2 regions of the Streptomyces sp. BYX5S genome follow, and region 2 is predicted to be linked to the other one. Evidence: riboswitches for the same ligand, from Rfam matches in the RefSeq annotation. Region 2 holds a riboswitch; the other holds the start of a gene.
The links. Region 2 has a riboswitch for S-adenosylmethionine ahead of ACYBSK_RS07500 (aminotransferase class V-fold PLP-dependent enzyme). Riboswitches for the same ligand answer to the same signal wherever they lie in the genome.
Positions count from the first base shown of each region.

Region 1: it holds a riboswitch for S-adenosylmethionine, as region 2 does, so the genes downstream of both, thrC (threonine synthase) here and ACYBSK_RS07500 (aminotransferase class V-fold PLP-dependent enzyme) in region 2, are expected to answer to the same signal.

Region 1 covers NZ_CM138829.1:7,827,200-7,836,250, forward strand. The annotation lists gene groL (chaperonin GroEL) at 1-141, opposite strand, end outside; gene ACYBSK_RS35325 (cold-shock protein) at 451-657, opposite strand; gene ACYBSK_RS35330 (ubiquitin-like small modifier protein 1) at 1,089-1,367, opposite strand; gene thrC (threonine synthase) at 1,468-2,775, opposite strand; SAM riboswitch class I at 2,794-2,948, opposite strand; gene ACYBSK_RS35340 (glucosyl-3-phosphoglycerate synthase) at 3,121-4,068, shown strand; gene ACYBSK_RS35345 (DUF7927 domain-containing protein) at 4,107-5,915, shown strand; gene ACYBSK_RS35350 (alpha,alpha-trehalose-phosphate synthase (UDP-forming)) at 6,027-7,418, shown strand; gene otsB (trehalose-phosphatase) at 7,524-8,369, opposite strand; gene ACYBSK_RS35360 (DUF3263 domain-containing protein) at 8,569-8,793, opposite strand; gene ACYBSK_RS35365 (ABC transporter substrate-binding protein) at 8,804-9,051, opposite strand, start outside.
Region 2 covers NZ_CM138829.1:1,671,286-1,680,336, forward strand. The annotation lists gene trpD (anthranilate phosphoribosyltransferase) at 83-1,147, shown strand; SAM riboswitch class IV at 1,235-1,368, shown strand; gene ACYBSK_RS07500 (aminotransferase class V-fold PLP-dependent enzyme) at 1,545-2,918, shown strand; gene ACYBSK_RS07505 (glycerate kinase family protein) at 2,870-4,081, opposite strand; gene ACYBSK_RS07510 (SLC13 family permease) at 4,102-5,514, opposite strand; gene ACYBSK_RS07515 (response regulator transcription factor) at 5,640-6,302, opposite strand; gene ACYBSK_RS07520 (sensor histidine kinase) at 6,299-7,840, opposite strand; gene ACYBSK_RS07525 (small secreted hydrophilic protein) at 7,743-8,048, opposite strand; gene ACYBSK_RS07530 (Lrp/AsnC family transcriptional regulator) at 8,130-8,411, opposite strand; gene ACYBSK_RS07535 (rhomboid family intramembrane serine protease) at 8,408-9,051, opposite strand, start outside.

The DNA.
Region 1 (9,051 bases), 6.2 Mb from region 2:
CGTGGGGGCGCCCCACTTCTTCTCGAGGACGACGTTGCGACCCTTGGGGCCCAGGGTCACCTTGACGGCGTCGGCGAGCTGGTTCATGCCGCGCTCGAGGCCGCGCCGTGCCTCCTCGTCGAACGCGATGATCTTGGCCATGTGAAGTGGTCCTCCCGGACGGGGTGGCTAACGCAAACGGACCGTGCTGGTGCCCGCGACGGACGGCCTGCGGACCTTGTGGCTCCTTGCACCACCCGGTCCCCGGACCTCACCGACCCGATCCAAGTTCTGTCACTCTCACTGGGAGAGTGCTAAGCCCAATGATTAGCACTCGACCCCTTCGAGTGCAAGGCCGTACCACGAAGGTGCAGGCAACACCCGTTCAGCACGAAGGGCCCGCCCCCGGCTACCCGGGAGACGAGCCCTCCATGACGTGCGACGTACAAGCTTGCAGTCTGACGCGCGCGTTCAGCCGGCGGCGACGCGGACCATGTCGGCCTGCGGCCCCTTCTGGCCCTGCGAGATCTCGAACTCGACCCGCTGCCCCTCTTCCAGGGTGCGGTAGCCGTCCATCTGAATCGCGCTGTAGTGGACGAAAACATCCGCACCACCGTCGACCGCGATGAAGCCGTACCCCTTCTCCGCGTTGAACCACTTGACGGTGCCCTGAGCCATGCCTAACTCCCCTATTACTGGCCCTTGCGCAGGACCGCACTTCGCGGACCCGGGTCAGACCTCACGCCCCATGGGATATGGGGGTGTGCGCCGGAACGCGTCGACCGCGGCTGAATGTATCTGCACAACTGCCGTCTGCAACAGGTCAATCGGACGAGAATTCTGGGCACGCCAGATCGGGGAAACCGGGCCAACTCACCGGATCCCAGTGCAACTCGGGCCGCGTAAATGCCATAAAAGGCCCGAAAGGGCCGGGTACTTTGGCTGCTTCTTGTCGGGGCGGGGGCGAGAACTCATATGCGCCCGTCATGCACCGCGCGGGGAAACGCAGCAGCTTCCCCAACTGTACCGCGCTCAACCATGCTGAATTGCCCCCTCCGTTTCTCTCGCGGAGGGGGCAATTCAGGTAACTCTGTGTGGAACGGCGAAGATCAGCAGCCGCCGGCGACGGCGGGAATGATCGAAACACCCGCGCCGTCCGGCGTCGCCGTGTCGAGACCCTGCTCGAAACGGACGTCGTCGTCGTTCACGTACACGTTCACGAAACGGCGCAGCTTGCCCTGATCGTCCAGCACGCGGGCGGCGATCCCGGTGTGGTTCTTCTCCAGGTCCGCGATGACGTCGCCCAGGGTGGCCCCCTCGGCGGGCACCTCGGCCTGACCACCGGTGTAGGTGCGGAGAATGGTGGGGATACGGACGGAAACGCTCATGAATTCACCTCGAAGATCAAGCCCCTCCGGCGGGGCGTTTCAGCCCCTCCGGCGTTTGAGGAGCGGGGGTCCGGGGGCGGCGCCCCCGTGGCGTAAGCAACTACTCGGCGAGACCCGCGGCGCGGAACGCGTCCAGGCTCGGCCGGATCGTCGCCGTCGCCTGAGACGATTCGGCAACCGCGTCCAGCGTCTTGAGCCCGTCGCCGGTGTTCAGCACCACCGTGGTCAGCGACGGATCGATCTGCCCCGCCTCGATGAGCTTCTTCGTGACCCCGAGCGTCACACCCCCGGCGGTCTCCGCGAAGATCCCCTCGGTGCGCGCGAGCAGCTTGATCGCGTCGACGACCTGCTCGTCGTTCACGTCCTCCACCGCGCCACCGGTGCGCCGCGCGATGTCGAGCACGTACGGCCCGTCGGCCGGGTTGCCGATGGCGAGGGACTTGGCGATCGTCTTCGGCTTCTGCGGCCGCACGACGTCGTGGCCGCCCTTGTACGCCACCGACACCGGCGAGCAGCCCTCGGCCTGGGCGCCGAAGAGCTTGTACGGCTTGTCCTCGACGAGGCCGAGCTTGATCAGCTCCTTCAGCCCCTTGTCGATCTTCGTGAACTGCGAGCCGGACGCGATCGGGATGACCAGCTGGTCGGGCAGGACCCAGCCGAGCTGCTCGCAGATCTCGTACGCGAGCGTCTTGGAGCCCTCGCCGTAGTACGGGCGCAGGTTCACGTTGACGAAGCCCCAGCCCTCGCCCAGCGGGTCGCCGATGAGCTCGGAGCAGAAGCGGTTCACGTCGTCGTAGTTGCCCTCGATGGCGACGAGGTCACCGCCGTAGACACCGGCCATGACGACCTTGCCCTGCTCCAGGTCGTGCGGGATGAACACGCAGGAGCGGAAGCCGGCGCGGGCGGCGGCGGCGCCGACGGCGCCCGCGAGGTTGCCGGTGGAGGAGCAGGAGAGCGTCGTGAAGCCGAAGGCGCGGGCGGCCTCGATGGCCTGCGCGACGACGCGGTCCTTGAAGGAGTGCGTGGGGTTGCCGGAGTCGTCCTTGACGAACAACTTGCCCTCGGCGACGCCCAGTTCACGGCCGAGGTTGTCGGCCTTGACGAGCTTGGTCCAGCCGGGGTTCAGGTTCGGCTTCTCGGCGACGTCGGCCGGGACGGGCAGCAGCGGGGCGTAGCGCCAGATGTTGGCGGGGCCGGCCTCGATCTGCTTGCGGAGGGCCTCGGGGTCGCCGACGGGCAGGTCGTACGCGACTTCCAGAGGCCCGAAACACTCGGCGCAGGCGAAGACGGGGCCGAGCGGGACGACGTTGCCGCACTCGCGGCAGGAGAGCCCGGAGGCGGGACCGAGATCGACGGTCGAAGCGTCGGCGGTGGCGGCGGTTCCGGTGGCGACAGTCTGTACAGCCATGAGAGGCGAGGCCCTTTCTCCTCATCTTTCTCGCGGCGCATCTCGCCACGAGACGGATTTGGCACCTTCCCTAGCCGGGAGCCTCGCGGGCGCACTGCGGTGTGCGGACGAGACCGGCTGGAGGGTTGCCGGGGCTTCAACGGGCCGTATCCCTCTGCCCCTCTGGATGAGCGGTATTCGATTGTGTGAATTCACTTGTGAGCGCCCGGCGACCCCGACATGCGATGGTCACCGGCCTTGTTCAAGACTGTAACCGACGGCCCGGACCCTTGAGATAGTCGTCCGCACCGCGAGATGGATCACATCCGGATCCGTACGACGGTCCTTACGGAAGGAACGCTGACCGTGCTGGAAGAGGTCGAGCGCTGGCTGAACAGGCGCTCCTGGGCCGTGGCCGACCACCCCTTGCGCCAGTTGATCGCCGCCAAGCACGCGTCGGGCCAGCGGGTGAGCGTCGTCCTGCCCGCGCTGAACGAGGAGGAGACGGTCGGCGAGATCGTCGCGGAGATCCGGCGGGCGCTGATGTCGGAGGCGGTGCCGCTCGTCGACGAGCTCGTGGTCGTCGACTCCGGCTCCACCGACCGCACCTCGGAGGTCGCGGCGGCGGCCGGGGCGCGGGTCGAGCACCGGGACGCGATCCTGCCGAGGATCCCGGTGCGGCCCGGCAAGGGTGAGGTGCTGTGGCGTTCGCTGTTCGTCACTTCCGGTGACATCGTCTGCTTCGTCGACGCGGATCTGAAGGAGTTCTCGGCGGACTTCGTCTCCGGCATCGTCGGCCCGCTGCTGACCGAGCCGGGCGTCGACTTCGTGAAGGCGATGTACGACCGTCCGCTGGCCGGGGCGGCCGGGCAGGGCGGCCGGGTGACCGAGCTGATGGCGCGCCCGATCCTCAATCTGCACTGGCCTCAACTGGCCGGATTCGTCCAGCCGTTGGGCGGCGAGTACGCGGCCCGGCGCTCGCTGCTGGAACAGCTCCCGTTCCCCGTCGGGTACGGCGTGGAGCTGGGCCTGCTCGTGGACGCGCTGCACACCGTGGGCCTGGACGGGCTCGCGCAGGTCGACGTCGGCGTGCGCAAGCACCGGCACCAGGACGGGCAGGCGCTCGGCCGGATGGCGGCGGCCATCTACCGCACCGCGCAGCTGCGGCTCGCGCGCGGACACCTCGTCCGGCCGGTGCTCACGCAGTTCGAGCGCGGCGAGGCCGGCTTCGAGCCGCGAACGCACGCGGTCGACACGGAGGAGCGGCCCCCGATGGCCGAAATCAGTGAGTATGCGGAGCGTCGCGTCGCATGAACGCAGGCTCATCATACGTTCTGCCTAAATTGCCCTTTATGTGGCTCAAACATGTAAAGGGCAGAGCGGCCTGCGCCGCGGCCGCGACCCTCGCCGCCTGTGTGGCGGGTCTCGCGCCCGCCCCGGCGTCGGCCGACGTGGTCTCCCCCTTCGCCAAGCGGTACGACGAATCGATCTACGGCGACTTCACGACCATCGGCAACACGGTCATGGGCTGCCCGACGGACGACGCCGACATGGCCGCGCGCTGCGCCGTCGCCGCGGACGGCGAGGGCAGGGACAACAACAACACGTTCGTCATGCAGCGGATCAACACCGCGGGGACGACGGACGGCTACGGCTCCAGCACCGGCCGCGTCACGATCCCGCCCGGCGCCAGGATCGCGTACGCCCGCCTCTTCTACGGCGGCAACGACGGCACGTACCGGGGCCCGAGCGGCGCCCAGCTGAGGCGCTGCGACATCTCCGGCGCCGATGTCGACCCCTCGCCCGGTGAGCCACAGGACTCGGTGCCCGTGGTCGGCATCGGCGGCGCGACACCGACGAAGGTCTCCCCGACGAACGTGGTGCGGGACCCCGCCGCCACCAACGGGCCCCACTACTACACGGGCGAGGCGGACGTCACGGACCGCTTCGACGCCATCATCGGGACGGGCAACCCCATTCCCGTCTCCGTCGGCGACATCTGGGCGCCCACCGGCAAGGGCTGCGTGGCCGGCTGGTCGATGACCGTCGTCTACCAGTACGACGCCCCGAACGAGACGTACGCGCCGGACCGCCGCAACGTCTACCTCTACGGCGGCCACGTCCTGCAACGCTCCACCTCCCCGGCCACCCGGGTCACGGTCGACGGCTTCTACCGGACGTCGGGGACCCCGCGGGCCAGCGTCACCGCGTACGAGGGCGACTGGAACACGCCGGGCGACAAGTTCGCCGTGGGCGGGCAGAACATCACCGAGTCGCACACCGGCAACACCAACAACTTCTTCATCTCCGAGGACGACGGCGCCCTCGCCCCGAAGATGCGCAACAACCTGAGCATCGACGCGAAGGAGTTCGACGTCTCGGGCGGCGACTCCACGCGGGCCGCCGGGTCCGAGCCGATCCCCGTCGGTTCGACCTCGACCACCCTGGACTTCTCCACCAAGGGCGACACCTACGTCCCCTCCGCGCTCGCCCTGTCCGTCCCGGTCCCCGACCTGGAGATCACCAAGACGGCGAGCCCCGCGACGGTGGAGCCGGGCGACACGGTGACGTACACGGTCAAGGCGAAGAACATCAGCAAGCTCGACTACCCCAACGCCAGGTTCACCGACGACCTCACCGAGAACCTCGACGACGCGACGTACAACGACGACGCGGAGGCGAGCATCGGCACCGTCTCCTACACGGAGCCGAAGGTCGGCTGGACCGGGGACATCCCGGCCGGGCAGACCGCGACCGTCACGTACTCGGTGAAGGTCGACGACCCGGTCGGCGGCGACGGCAAGCTCACCAACAGCGTCACCGCCGACACCCCGCGCACCAACTGCGAGGAGGGCTCCACCGACGCCCGGTGCGGCATCGCGCCCACCATCGAGCGCGAGGCACCGTCCCCGTCGCCGACGTCCCCGTCGCCCACCCCGTCGGACCAGCCCGGCGAAGAGACCCCGGAGCCCACGCCGACCACCCCGGCCACGGGCGCCGAGAGCCCGCAGGCGCGGCCCACCCCGCCGAACCCGCCGAGCGGCGACGAGCTGGCGAGGACCGGCTCCGACTCGCATCTGCCGCTGTACGCCGGGCTCGCCGTCACCCTGTGCGGTCTCGGCGCGCTGCTCCTCGCGGCGGTCCGCAGCCGCCGGGACTGACCGGATCGCGGGCGCCGTCCCGGGCATCGCTCCAGGCGTTGTATACGGCCGGGCTCCGTCGGGAGCCCGGCCGTACGTTTGAACGTTTCCGGACGGGGCTAGCGTGCCCGTATGGCTTCCACGACGCATGGTGCTGCTGAGGTTCTCGTCGCTTCCAACCGCGGCCCGGTCTCGTACGTCCTCGACGACGCCGGGGGGATCGAGACGAAGCGCGGCGGGGGCGGTCTGGTGTCGGCGCTCAGCGTCGTCGAGGACAAGCTGTGGGTGTGCTCGGCGCTGAGCGAGGGCGACCGGGAGGCGGTGCGCCGCGGCGTCACCGAGCCCGGTGTGCGGATGCTGGACATCGACGCCGCCGTCCACACGGACGCGTACAACGGGATCGCCAACTCGGTGCTGTGGTTCGTGCACCACATGCTGTACCAGACGCCCCTCGAACCGTCGTTCGGCCCGGAGTTCCGGCGGCAGTGGGCCTCCTACGAGGCGTACAACCGGGCCTTCGCGCAGGCGCTCGCCGAGGAGGCGGCGCCGGGGGCGACCGTGGTGGTGCAGGACTACCACCTGACGCTGGTGCCGGGCATGCTGCGGGAGCTCCGCGACGACCTGCGCATCGGGCACTTCTCGCACACCCCCTGGGCACCCGTCGACTACTTCCGGATGCTGCCCGACGACATCGCCGAGCAGGTGCTGAGGGGCATGCTCGGGGCCGACCGCTGTGCGTTCCTCACCCGGCGCTGGGCGGACGCCTTCACCGACTGCTGTACGCATCTCGTCGGCGGCACGTCCGGAACCCGGATCGGGGTGCACGGGCTCGGCGCCGACGCGGACTTCCTGCGCGAGCGGGCGCACCGGGACGACGTGGAGGAGCGGCTCGGCGCGCTGCGCGAGCAGATCGGCGGGGACGGCACCCGCAAGACGATCGTCCGCGTCGACCGCACCGAACTGTCGAAGAACATCGTGCGCGGCCTCCACGCGTACGAGCTGCTCCTGGAGGAGCGCCCCGAGTGGCGCGAGCGGGTCGTCCACGTGGCGTTCGCCTACCCGTCCCGGCAGGACCTGGCCGTGTACCGCGACTACACGGACGAGGTGACGCGGGTCGCTGAGGCGATCAACTCCCGCTTCGGCACGGAGGGCTGGACGCCGGTCGTCCTCCACGTGAAGGACGACTTCGCCCGCTCCCTCGCGGCGTACCGGCTCGCCGACGTGGCCCTGGTCAACCCCATCCGGGACGGCATGAACCTGGTCGCCAAGGAGGTCCCCGTCGTCTCCGACGAGGGCTGCGCGCTGGTGCTCTCCCGGGAGGCCGGGGCCTACGAGGAACTGGCCGAGGACGCCCTCACCGTCAACCCCTACGACGTGACCGGCACGTCCCGCGCCCTCGCGGAGGCGTTGACCATGCCGACCGACGAACGCGCGGAACGCACGAAGCGCCTGGCTGCGGCGGCGACGGCGCTGCCGCCGGGCCAGTGGTTCCTGGAACAGCTGTCGGCGCTACGGGACGCGTGACCCAACCAAGCCCCTGCGGCTCGGGCAGCGGTGCTGCGGGGCCGATCAAGCCCCTGCGGCGATTGAGCAGCGGGGTCCGGGGCGGAGCCCCGTGACCGCGCCTGCTCAGGGCCGCTCCCCCGCACCCCCGCCGGCCAGATACCGCAGGAGCCCCGCCAGATCCGCCGGCCCCCCGAGGACCAGGTCCGCCCGCTCCGCCAACTCCCCGGTCACCCCGTCCGCCGCCACCAACAACCCCCGCACCCCGTCCGACCGCAACTTCTCCACCGCGGCGAACGCCGGAAGGTCACCGAGGTCGTCCCCCGCGTAGAGGACGCACTCCGCACCCACCTCCCGTACGTACTCGGTGAGCGCCACCCCCTTGTCCACGCCGGGCGGCCGCAGCTCCAGGACCATGCGCCCCGGCTCCACGATCAGCCCGTGCCGCGCGGCGAGTTCCGCCAGGGGCGTGCGCAGGGTGTCGAACGCGGCCCGCGGGTCGGACGCGCGGCGGGTGTGGACCGCGACGGCGCGGCCCTTCTCCTCGACGTACGTGTCGTGCCAGAGGTTCGACTCGGCGAGTACGCCGGGCAGTTCGGAGCGGACGGCGGCGACGCCGGGGTGCGGGGCGGGCGCGGTGACCGTACCGGTGACGGCGTCCCAGCGTTCGGCTCCGTAGTGGCCGAGGACGACGAGGTGTTCGAGGCCGGGGGCGCCGGCGAAGCCGCCGTGCCGGACCGCGACTCCGGCGGGGCGGCCGGTGACGACGGCCACGGCGGCGACCTTCGGGGCGAGGGCCGCGAGGGCGGGGACGATGTCCGGGTGGGCGCGGGCCTGGTCGGGGTCGGGGACGATGGGGGCGAGGGTGCCGTCGAAGTCCAGGGCGATGGCGCTCCGCTCGGGGTGGCGGAGGAGGGCGGTCAGGCCGTCGCGTCCTGCGGGGGTCCGGGGGGCGTACTCATGGCTGGCCATGCCCCGACGATAGCCGCTGCTTTTCAAGCCCCTGCGGCGATTGAGCAGCGGGGTCCGGGGCGGAGCCCCGGGGTGTGCGCCGGGGAGCCGTGGCTGGGCTTGGGGCTCTGCCCCATACCCCGCTCCTCAATCGCCGGAGGGGCTTAAATGGGGCAGCCGCAGGGGCTTAATTGCTGCGACGGGGCTCGGGGAACCGCGGTTAGCGGTCGGCGCGGCGGGCCTCGCGTACACGGCGGAGGCGGTTGACCGTGACGGGGGCGAACTCCAGGGCGCGGGGATCGTCGAGGAGCGCGTTGAGGAGTTGGTAGTAGCGCACCGGCGCCATGTCCAGCTCCTCCCGGATCGCCCGCTCCTTCACCCCCGGCGCCTCCCACCCCCGCCCCTCGAACAGCAGCACCGCCCGTTCACGATCACCCAGAGCCATGACCGCCACGCTACTCCGCGGACTCCGCGGCCGCCGCGTCGTTCTGGATGGACCCGAGCGTGCCCGCCGCACTGCCCTGCGGCGTGACGGTGGAGCCGATCTGCTTCTTGATCGCGGCGCTGATCTCGGGCCACGACGTCTTGTTGGCCGGGTAGTACGTGGCGCCCGCAAGCTCGTCGATGAAGGGCCGCAGCGCCTTGTCCTTGGAGGACGTGGTCATCGCGTCGGACGCGGAGACGGTGACCGGGGCGAGGGTGT
Region 2 (9,051 bases):
CGGGGGCTCTTTGCCGTCCCGAGACCTGGATAAGGTGGGGCTGCACCTTCTCCCGACCCCACACATGCACACAGGAGCGGCCATGAGCGCTTTGCACCCCGCTGGAGGCGACACCGCGGCGGGCCGCTCCTGGCCCGCCGTCCTCAACGGCCTCCTCGAAGGCCGCGACCAGAGCGCCGACGACACCGCGTGGGCGATGGACCGGATCATGCGGGGCGAGGCCACCGACGCGCAGATCGCCGGGTTCGCCGTCGCGCTGCGCGCCAAGGGCGAGACCGTGCAGGAGATCTCCGGTCTGGTGCGCGGCATGTACGAGCACGCCAACGTGATCGAGGTGCCCGGCGAGACCGTCGACATCGTCGGCACCGGTGGCGACGGCGCCAAGACGGTCAACATCTCCACCATGTCCGCGATCGTCGTCGCGGGCGCCGGCGCCAAGGTCGTCAAGCACGGCAACCGCGCGGCGTCCTCGGCCTCCGGCTCCTCCGACGTCCTGGAGAAGCTGGGCGTCAACCTCGACCTGGCGCCGAAGCGGGTGCCCGAGGTCGCCGAGGAAGCGGGCATCACGTTCTGCTTCGCCATCAAGTTCCACCCCGCGCTGCGCTACGCGGGCGCCGCGCGTGGACAGCTCGGCATCCGCACCGTGTTCAACCTCCTCGGCCCGCTGACCAACCCGGCCAAGGTGCAGGCCCAGGCCGTCGGCGTCGCCGATGCCCGGATGGCGCCCATCGTGGCGGGCGTCTTCGCCGAGCGCGGCAACTCGTCCCTGGTGTTCCGCGGCGACGACGGGCTCGACGAGCTGACCACCACGGGCACCTCCCGGGTGTGGGTCGTACGGGACGGCGCCGTGCGCGAGGAGTCCTTCGACCCGCGCGACGTCGGCATCGACGTCGTGCCCATCGAGGCGCTGCGCGGCGGCGACCCCTCGTACAACGCGGAGGTCGCCCGGCGCCTCCTCGACGGCGAGCGGGGGCCCGTGCGCGACGCGGTGCTGCTGAACTCGGCGGCGGCCCTGGTGGCCGTGCGGCCCGGCGAGGGCACGCTCGTGGAGCAGATCCGGGCCGGCATGGACCGGGCCGCCGAGTCCATCGACTCCGGCGCCGCGAAGGGCGCCCTGGAGCGGTGGGTGGCGGCCAGCAACCGCTGAGCGCGCCGGTGGTGTGACCCAGGGCGCAGTCCGCGATGCGGACTGCGCCCTTGCCGTATCCGAGACGTATGGCAAGATGCTTTCCAAGGTCATGAGTGACAGCGCTGTGAGTATTCACTGCAGAAGGCCCCAGCCCGCTGTCCGGCAACCCTCCGTCCGTGGCGGGGTGCCCTGGGTGAAGACCAGGCCGTACGCAGCAAGGCGTATGGCAAGCGCGGACCCCTCACCACCCTGGGGTCCTGGTCCTCAAGGGAGCAGTCTCGTGAGCAAGCGAATGCGATAGGGCGTTACGGCCCCGCCTCCGCGCACCCTCTTCACCCTTCTTTCCATGCCGTCGAGCCGTCTCCGCACGCGCTCCGGCATGGTCAATTCGCTTACCTCGCCAGGGAGTTCACCCATGTCCGTGTCCGTCGACGCCGCCGCCCGCACCGAGACCGTCGCCCCGCTCCCCGTCCTCGGCCGGGACGTCACCGTCCCGCTCGTCACCGGGGGCGAGGTCACCTACGCCGCCCTCGACTACGCCGCCAGCGCGCCCGCCCTCCAGCGCGTGTGGGACGACGTGGCCGCCTACGCGCCGTACTACGGCAGCGTGCACCGCGGCGCCGGCTACCTGTCGCAGCTGTCCACCGACCTGTTCGAGAACTCCCGGGCCGCCGTCGCGGAGTTCCTTGGCTGCCGCGCGGACGACCAGGTCGTCTTCACCCGCTCCACCACCGACTCGCTCAACCTGCTCGCCGCCGCGCTGCCCGCCGACTGCGAGGTGTTCGTCTTCGAGACCGAGCACCACGCCTCGCTGCTGCCGTGGCGCGACGCGCGGGTCAGCTACCTCAACGCCCCCCGCACGCCCGACGAGGCCGTCGCCACCCTGGAGCGGGCGCTCGCCGACCGCGAGCCGTACGGGCCCGCCCTCGTCTGCGTCACCGGTGCCTCCAACGTCACCGGTGAACTCTGGCCGGTGCGCGAGCTCGCGGCGGCCGCTCACGCGCACGGTGCCCGCATCGTGCTCGACGCCGCGCAGCTCGCGCCCCACCACCCGGTCTCCGTCCAGGACCTGGACGTCGACTGGGTCGCCTTCTCCGGGCACAAGCTGTACGCCCCGTTCGGCTCCGGTGTGCTCGCGGGCCGCTCCGACTGGCTGACGGCCGCCGAGCCGTACCTCGCCGGTGGCGGCGCCTCCAAGAAGGTCGCCCGGCGCCCGGACGGCGGCGTGGACGTCGAGTGGCAGACCACCGCCGCCCGCCACGAGGCCGGTTCGCCGAACGTCATCGGCGTGTACTCCATCGCCTCCGCCTGCAAGGCGCTCACCGAGGCCGGGTTCGACACCCTCGTCGCCCGCGAGCAGTACCTGATCCGCACGGTCCAGGAAGGGCTCGCTCAGGTGCCCGAGGTGAAGGTGCTGTCCCTGTTCGGGGACGAGGCGCCGCGCGTCGGTGTCCTGTCGTTCGTCGTCGAGGGCTGGAACTCCTCGCACTTCGCCGCCGCGCTCTCCGCCGAGTACGGCATCGGGGTCCGCGACGGCCTGTTCTGCGCCCACCCGCTGGTGCGCACGCTGCTCGGCTCCGACCCGCAGCAGCAGGGCGAGTGCGGGGCGCCGGAGGCCGCGCCGGGCGAGAAGTCGCTCAACGCCATCCGCGTCAGCTTCGGCGCCGGGACGCCGGACGAGCACGTGGAGCGGTTCGTGGCGGCCGTGAAGGAGCTCGTGCGGGACGGCGCCCGGTGGAACTACCGCACCGAGGACGGGCGCTGCGTGCCGGACACCGCGAGCGCCTGAATCGGCTGCCGTACCCCGGGCAGACGGCTGCCCAGCAGGATCATGCGCAGGGCCCGCTCGGTGGCGTCCGTGAGGAACTCGCCGCCCCGGCCCAGCGCCTCCGCGAGCGTCACCGGCGCGGGCAGGATCGAGCTGTAGGCGTCGACGCCGGTCGCCGTCACCGTGTGCGCGCCGTCGCCGATGGTGCCCGCGAGGGCGAGCACCGGGCGGCCGAACCGTTTGGCGCGGCGGGCCACTTCGGCGGGGACCTTGCCGCGCGGCGTCTGGTGGTCGAGGGCGCCCTCGGCGGTGACGACGAGGTCGGCGCGGGCGAGGCGGGCGTCCAGGTCGAGGTGGTCGAGGAGGACGTCGAAGCGGGGGAGGAGCCGGGCGCCGAGCGCGGCGAGGCCCGCGCCGAGCCCGCCGGAGGCGCCGGTGCCGGGCCCGGAGAAGAGGTCGGTCCGCACGTCCAGGTCCCGCGTCAGGACGTGCGCCCAGTGCTCCAGGGCCGCCGCCAACTGCTCGACCTGGGTGGGCGTCGCCCCCTTCTGCGGGCCGAAGACGCGGGCGACGCCGCGGTCCCCGCACAGCACGTTGAACGGATTGCACGCCACCCGGATCTCGGTGTCCTTCAGGCGCGGGTCGAGGCCGCTCGGGTCGATGCGGTCCAGGTGCAGCAGCTCCCGGCCGCCCAAAGGCAGTTGCATGCCGTAGGCGTCGAGCAGCCGGGCGCCGAGGGCTTGCAGCGCACCCGCGCCGCCGTCCGAGGTGCCGGAGTCGCCGCAGCCCACGAGGATCCGGCGGGCGCCCGCGTCGAGGGCCGCGCGGATCAGCTCGCCGACGCCGTACGTCGTCGTGGCGCCCGGGTCGCGCAGCTCGCGCGGAACGAGGGAGAGCCCGGCCACGGCCGCCATCTCGACGACCGCGGTGCCGTCCGGGAGCAGCGCGAAGTGGGTGCCGACGCGCTGTCCGACGGGGCCCGTGGCCGGCAGCGCGACCAGGCGCCCGCCGCCCTCGGCGGCCAGCGCGCGGGCCGTGCCCTCGCCGCCGTCCACCAGGGGGATGAGGTCGGTCTCGGCGTCCGGCACCACGCGGCGGACACCGGCGGCGATGGCCTCGGCGGCGGCGCCCGCGGACAGGGACTCCTTGAAGCCGCTGGGGGCGATGGCGAAACGGGTCAGCATCAGTGTCTCCAGAAGTGGGTTCAGCGGACGGGCACGCCGAGCAGCGGCCACAGGGTGAGTGCGCACAGCAGGACGGCGGCGGCCGTCAGCGGGGCCAGCACGGCGGAGAGCCGCAGCAGGTCGCGCGGGGTGTAGGTCGGGGTGCCGGGTATGTCGGCGAACAACGTCACCGGCTTCGCGGACGCGGGCAGCGTGTGGCAGAAGCCCGCGGCGGCGGTGGAGGCGAGGGCGGCGGCGACCGGGTTGACGCCCGCGCCGACGGCCGCCGCCACGACCAGCGGCACGAGCACCGAGGAGCGGGCCGACCGCGATTGCAGGATCAGGTGGGCGGCCGTGCTCACCGCGATCACCACGGCGAGGAACAGCCACGGCGGCACATCGAGCGGCACCCCGCCCACCAGCCACTTCGCCGCGCCGGACTCGGCGAGCGCGACGCCCATCGCCATCGTCGCCGCCATGAACAGCAGCAGCGACCACGGGACCGTACCGAGCGCGTCCTTCAGGCGTACGGTGCCGAGCGCGGGGGAGGCCGCGACCACGGCGCCGATCAACGCGACGACGGCGGGCGGCACTTGGTGCAGCGGCTCACTGCACCACAGGGCGACGACCGTGGCGAGCAGCAGGGCGCAGCGGGTCTCGGCCGGCTCCCACGGCCCGGTCACCGGCTTCTCGCTGTGCTCCTGGAGGTCCTCCATCGTGATCCGCACCGGGCCCGCGCGGTCGGCGCGCCGCGTCGTCGTCAGCAGCACGGCCTCCGCCGCGAGGTGGGACGAGGCGACGGCCAGCGGCAGCCCGAGCAGCAGCCACTGGGTGAAGCCGATCCGCTCGCCCGTGGCCTCCCACAGCACGGACACCGTGATGAGGTGCGCGCCCGCGCCGATCAGCGTGGCGACGGCCGACAGCAGGATGACCGTGGGGAAGAGCAGGGCCAGCATCACCACCAGCCGGCGCCGGTCGGCCAGTACCTTCGCCAGGGCCAGGAAGACGGGCAGCGCGAGCGCCGCGCGGCCCGAGGTGGCCGGGACCGCGAACGCGGTGACGACGAGCGCCGCCGTCGTCAGATGCGTCAACTGCCGTACGCTGCGCGCCCCGCTGACCAGGAACGCGGCGGCCCGGCCCGCGAGGCCGGTGCGGGCCACGGCGGCGGCGAGCACGAACGCGCAGATCAGCAGCCACACCGTCTCGTCGCCGAGGGTGCTGAACAGCGTGTCGCTGCTGATCACGCCCGTCGCCGTGAGCGCGAGGCCCGCGCCGAGCGCGATGTACGTGTCGTCGATCGACGTGCCGATCCACGCGCAGGTGGCGAGCGCGAACACGGCGAGGGTGAGCCGGGCGTCGCCGGTCAGGGCGGGGAAGTTGCCGGGAACCACGAGCAGCGCGCAGATGCTGAGGGCGATGCACAGCGTCACGCCGTCACGGAGTCTCAGGGTCACGCCGTTCAGCGTGGTGCGCCGCCGTGAGCCCTCAATGAGCTGCAAATGAAAGGAACTTCACCCAGTTCAAGCCCCGCCGGCGATTGAGGCGCGGGGCCCGGGGCAGAGCCCCGCGACCGCACCCCTCACTCCCGCAACCGGTACCCCACCCCCCGCACCGTCTCCACATGCCGCGCACCCAACTTCTTCCTCAGCGCCCGCACATACACGTCCACGATGTTCGACCCGGGATCGAAGTCGTACCCCCACACGTGGGACAGGATCTGCTCACGCGAGAGCACCTGCCCGGGGTGCCGCAGGAAGAGCTCCAGCAGCACGAACTCACGGGCCGTCAGGTCCACCGTCCGCCCCTCCGCCCGCGCCCGCCGCGTCCGCAGGTCGAGCGTGAGATCCCCGTTCCCCAGCATCGTCACCTCAGGCGTGCCGGAGGCGGTCCGCAGCCGCAGCCGGACCCGCGCGAGGAGTTCCTCGAAGCGGAAGGGCTTGGTCATCCAGTCGTCGGCGCCGCCCTCCAGGCCGGCCACCGTGTCCCGCACCGAGTCCCGCGCGGTCAGCACGATCACCGGCGTCGTCACCCGCGCCTCGCGCAGCTGCCGCAGCACCGTGAAACCGTCCCGCCCCGGCAGCCCGATGTCCAGCACGATCAGGTCGAAGCCGCCGGTCAGCGCGTAGTCGTGGGCCGTGTCGCCGTCCCCGACGACCGTCGTCGTGAAGCCGCCCGCGCGCAGCCCCTTCTCCACGAAGGAGGCGATGCGCTCCTCGTCCTCCACGATCAGGATGCGGTTCATCCCGGCTCCGTCCGGTCGAGTACGAGGGTGAAGGTGGCGCCACCGCCGTCGGTGCGGCTCAGTTCGGCCCGTCCGCCATGGCCCTGGGCGATGGCCTGGACGATCGCGAGGCCGAGCCCCGCGCCCGTACCGCGCGAGCCGCGCCGCGCGGTGCCGCGCCGGAACCGCTCGAAGATCACCGCGGCGTCCTGCTCGGTGACCCCGGGCCCGGCATCGGCCACGTACAGCTCGACGCGCTCGCGCTCGGGCCGGTCGCCGACGACCCGCGAGCCGATCCCTATGCGCTGCCCGGGGACCGTGTGCTGCACGGCGTTCTGCGCGAGCTGGACCATCGCCTGCGTGATCCGCTGCGGGTCGAGCTCCGCCTCGGCGTCGGCGACCTCGGTCAGCCGCCAGTCCCGCTCGCCGAGCGCCCGCGCCTTGACGAAGACGTCGGCGGTCAGCTCGGCGAGCTGCACCGGCTCCGGCGTCACGAAGTCCGGGCGCTCCGCCTTCGCGAGGAGCAGCAGGTCCTCGACGATGCGGCTCATCCGGTCCAGCTCCTCCATCACGATCCGCACGGTCTCCTCGCGCTCGCCCGGATCGTCGCCCATCAGCTCCAGATGGCCGCGGACGATCGTGATGGGCGTACGCAGCTCATGGCCCGCGTCGTCGACGAACTCGCGCTGCGCCGCGAACGCCCGCTCCAGGCGGTCCAGCATCCCGTTGAACGTCTCGGCGAGCGCGGCGATGTCGTCCCGGCCCTGTACCGGGATGCGCCGGGTGAGGTCCTGCTCGGTGAGCTGGGCCGCGGTCGTGCGCACCAGGCGGACGGGCCGCAGGATCCGGCCCGCGACCGCCCAGCCGATGCCGGTCGTCATCAGCAGCGCCACCCCGGAGATCGCGAGGAGCATGTGGAAGACGCCCTCCGCCTTGTCCCGCTCGCGCTCCGGGTGGAAGGCCACGACGAACGCCGCGGCGGGCCGCCCCGCGCCCGCCCCGATCTCCACCTTCGACCAGCGGACCACGCCCTCGGGCCGGTGCAGGGTGCCGGTGGCGTCGGCGGAGCCGAAGACGGCGCGCAGGCCCGCGGGGTCCCGGGCGAGCGGGTGGTCGACGCGTACCTCGCGGGACTGCTGCTTGCGGGCGGGGGTCCGGTCCGCGCCGCGGTCGACGAGGCCGAGCAGCTCCTCGTCCGGGTCGGCGTACTGCCGCTCCAGGTGCAGGTTGAGCAGCGGCTCCGCGTCGGTGAACCGCTTGCCGGTGCGCGGGTCGACGCCCTTGCGCACGAAGTTGGCGAACTCGCCGGTCTCCTGCGCGAGCAGCCGGTCGACGCGGTGGTCCACGTCGCGCAGCAGCACCGAGCGGGTGGTGGCGGCGACCGCGGTGAGCGCCGCCGTCATCACGACGAGCAGCCACAGCAGGATGCGGACCCGGGCGGACACCCACCGGGGCGCCGGCTCAGCCGTCGTCGCCCGGCCCGTCGTCGTCCGCGCCGCGGTCGTCGGCTCCGTCGTTGCCGTCGTCGTCCGAGTCGTCTGCGCCGGCCGTGCTGTCATCGGCAGAAGGGCTCTCGCTCACCGGTGGCGGGGACACCGTCTCGTCACTGGGCGTCGGGCGCGGCGACGGCGAGCCGCTCTCCAGCTCCACCTTCGGCGGCGACTTCGGGGGATCGGGGCTGTCGGTCAGGGCGTAACTGGTCGCCGCGATGCCGAGCGGGATCGCGACGACCGCGGCGAGGGCCGCCATGCGGTGGGAGAAGGCCATGGCAGCCAGGCTCGGCGGCGTACCCGGTCGTCTTCATGAGCCGCGGATGAAGAAACCTTCATACAGCCGCCGCGGAGGGTGCTACGCGTCGAGGCCGATCGCGAACGCCGCCTCCAGGTCGTGCTGCGAGTACGTGCGGAACGCGACGTGCGTGTCCGTGCCCTCGACGCCCTGGATCTTGCTGATCCTCCCGGGGATGACGTCCGCCAGATCGTCGTGGCGGGCGACCCGGACCATGGCGATCAGGTCGTAGGTACCGGTGACGGAGAAGACCTCGCTCACGTTGTCCAGGGCCGCGATCGACTCGGCGATCTCGGGGATCCGGTCCACGCTGGTCTTGATGAGCACGATCGCGGTGATCACGGCTGGCTGTCTCCCTCGGTGGCCGTGGCTGGGTTCGCCTCAACCTTAGCCCGGCTCCGATAGCGGGCCCACGCGTACAGGAAGCCGACCGAGAACCCCACGAGGTGCGCCAGATACGCCACCCCGGGCCCCTGGCTGTCCTGCCCCGCCGCCACCCACTGCAACGCCACCCAGAACGGCAGCACCACCCAGGCGGGGAAGCGCAGCGGCAGAAAGAAGAGGAAGGGGAAGACGCTCGTCACACGCGCTTCGGGGAACAAGTAGAGGAACGCCCCGAGGATCGCGGAGATCGCCCCCGAGGCGCCGACCAGGCTCTGGTCGGAGTCGGCGTGCGCGAGCGCGTACCCGAGGAGCGCCAGGTAGCCGCTGACCACATAGAAGAGGGCGTACGGGAGGCGGCCCATGCGTTCCTCGACCATGGCCCCGAAGACGTAGAGGAAGAGCATGTTGCCGAGCAGGTGCAGCCAGCTGCCGTGCACGAACAGGGCCGTGAGGGGGGTGAGCAGGGCCCGCGGCGACCCGTTCAGCAGTTCGTCGGGTACCACGCCCCAGCGTTCGAAGTAGGCGCTCTGCGCGGCCAGCAGCCGGTCGCCGGTGCCGTAGCCGGGGTTCAGACCCGAGGCGGGGGACAGCAGGAAGA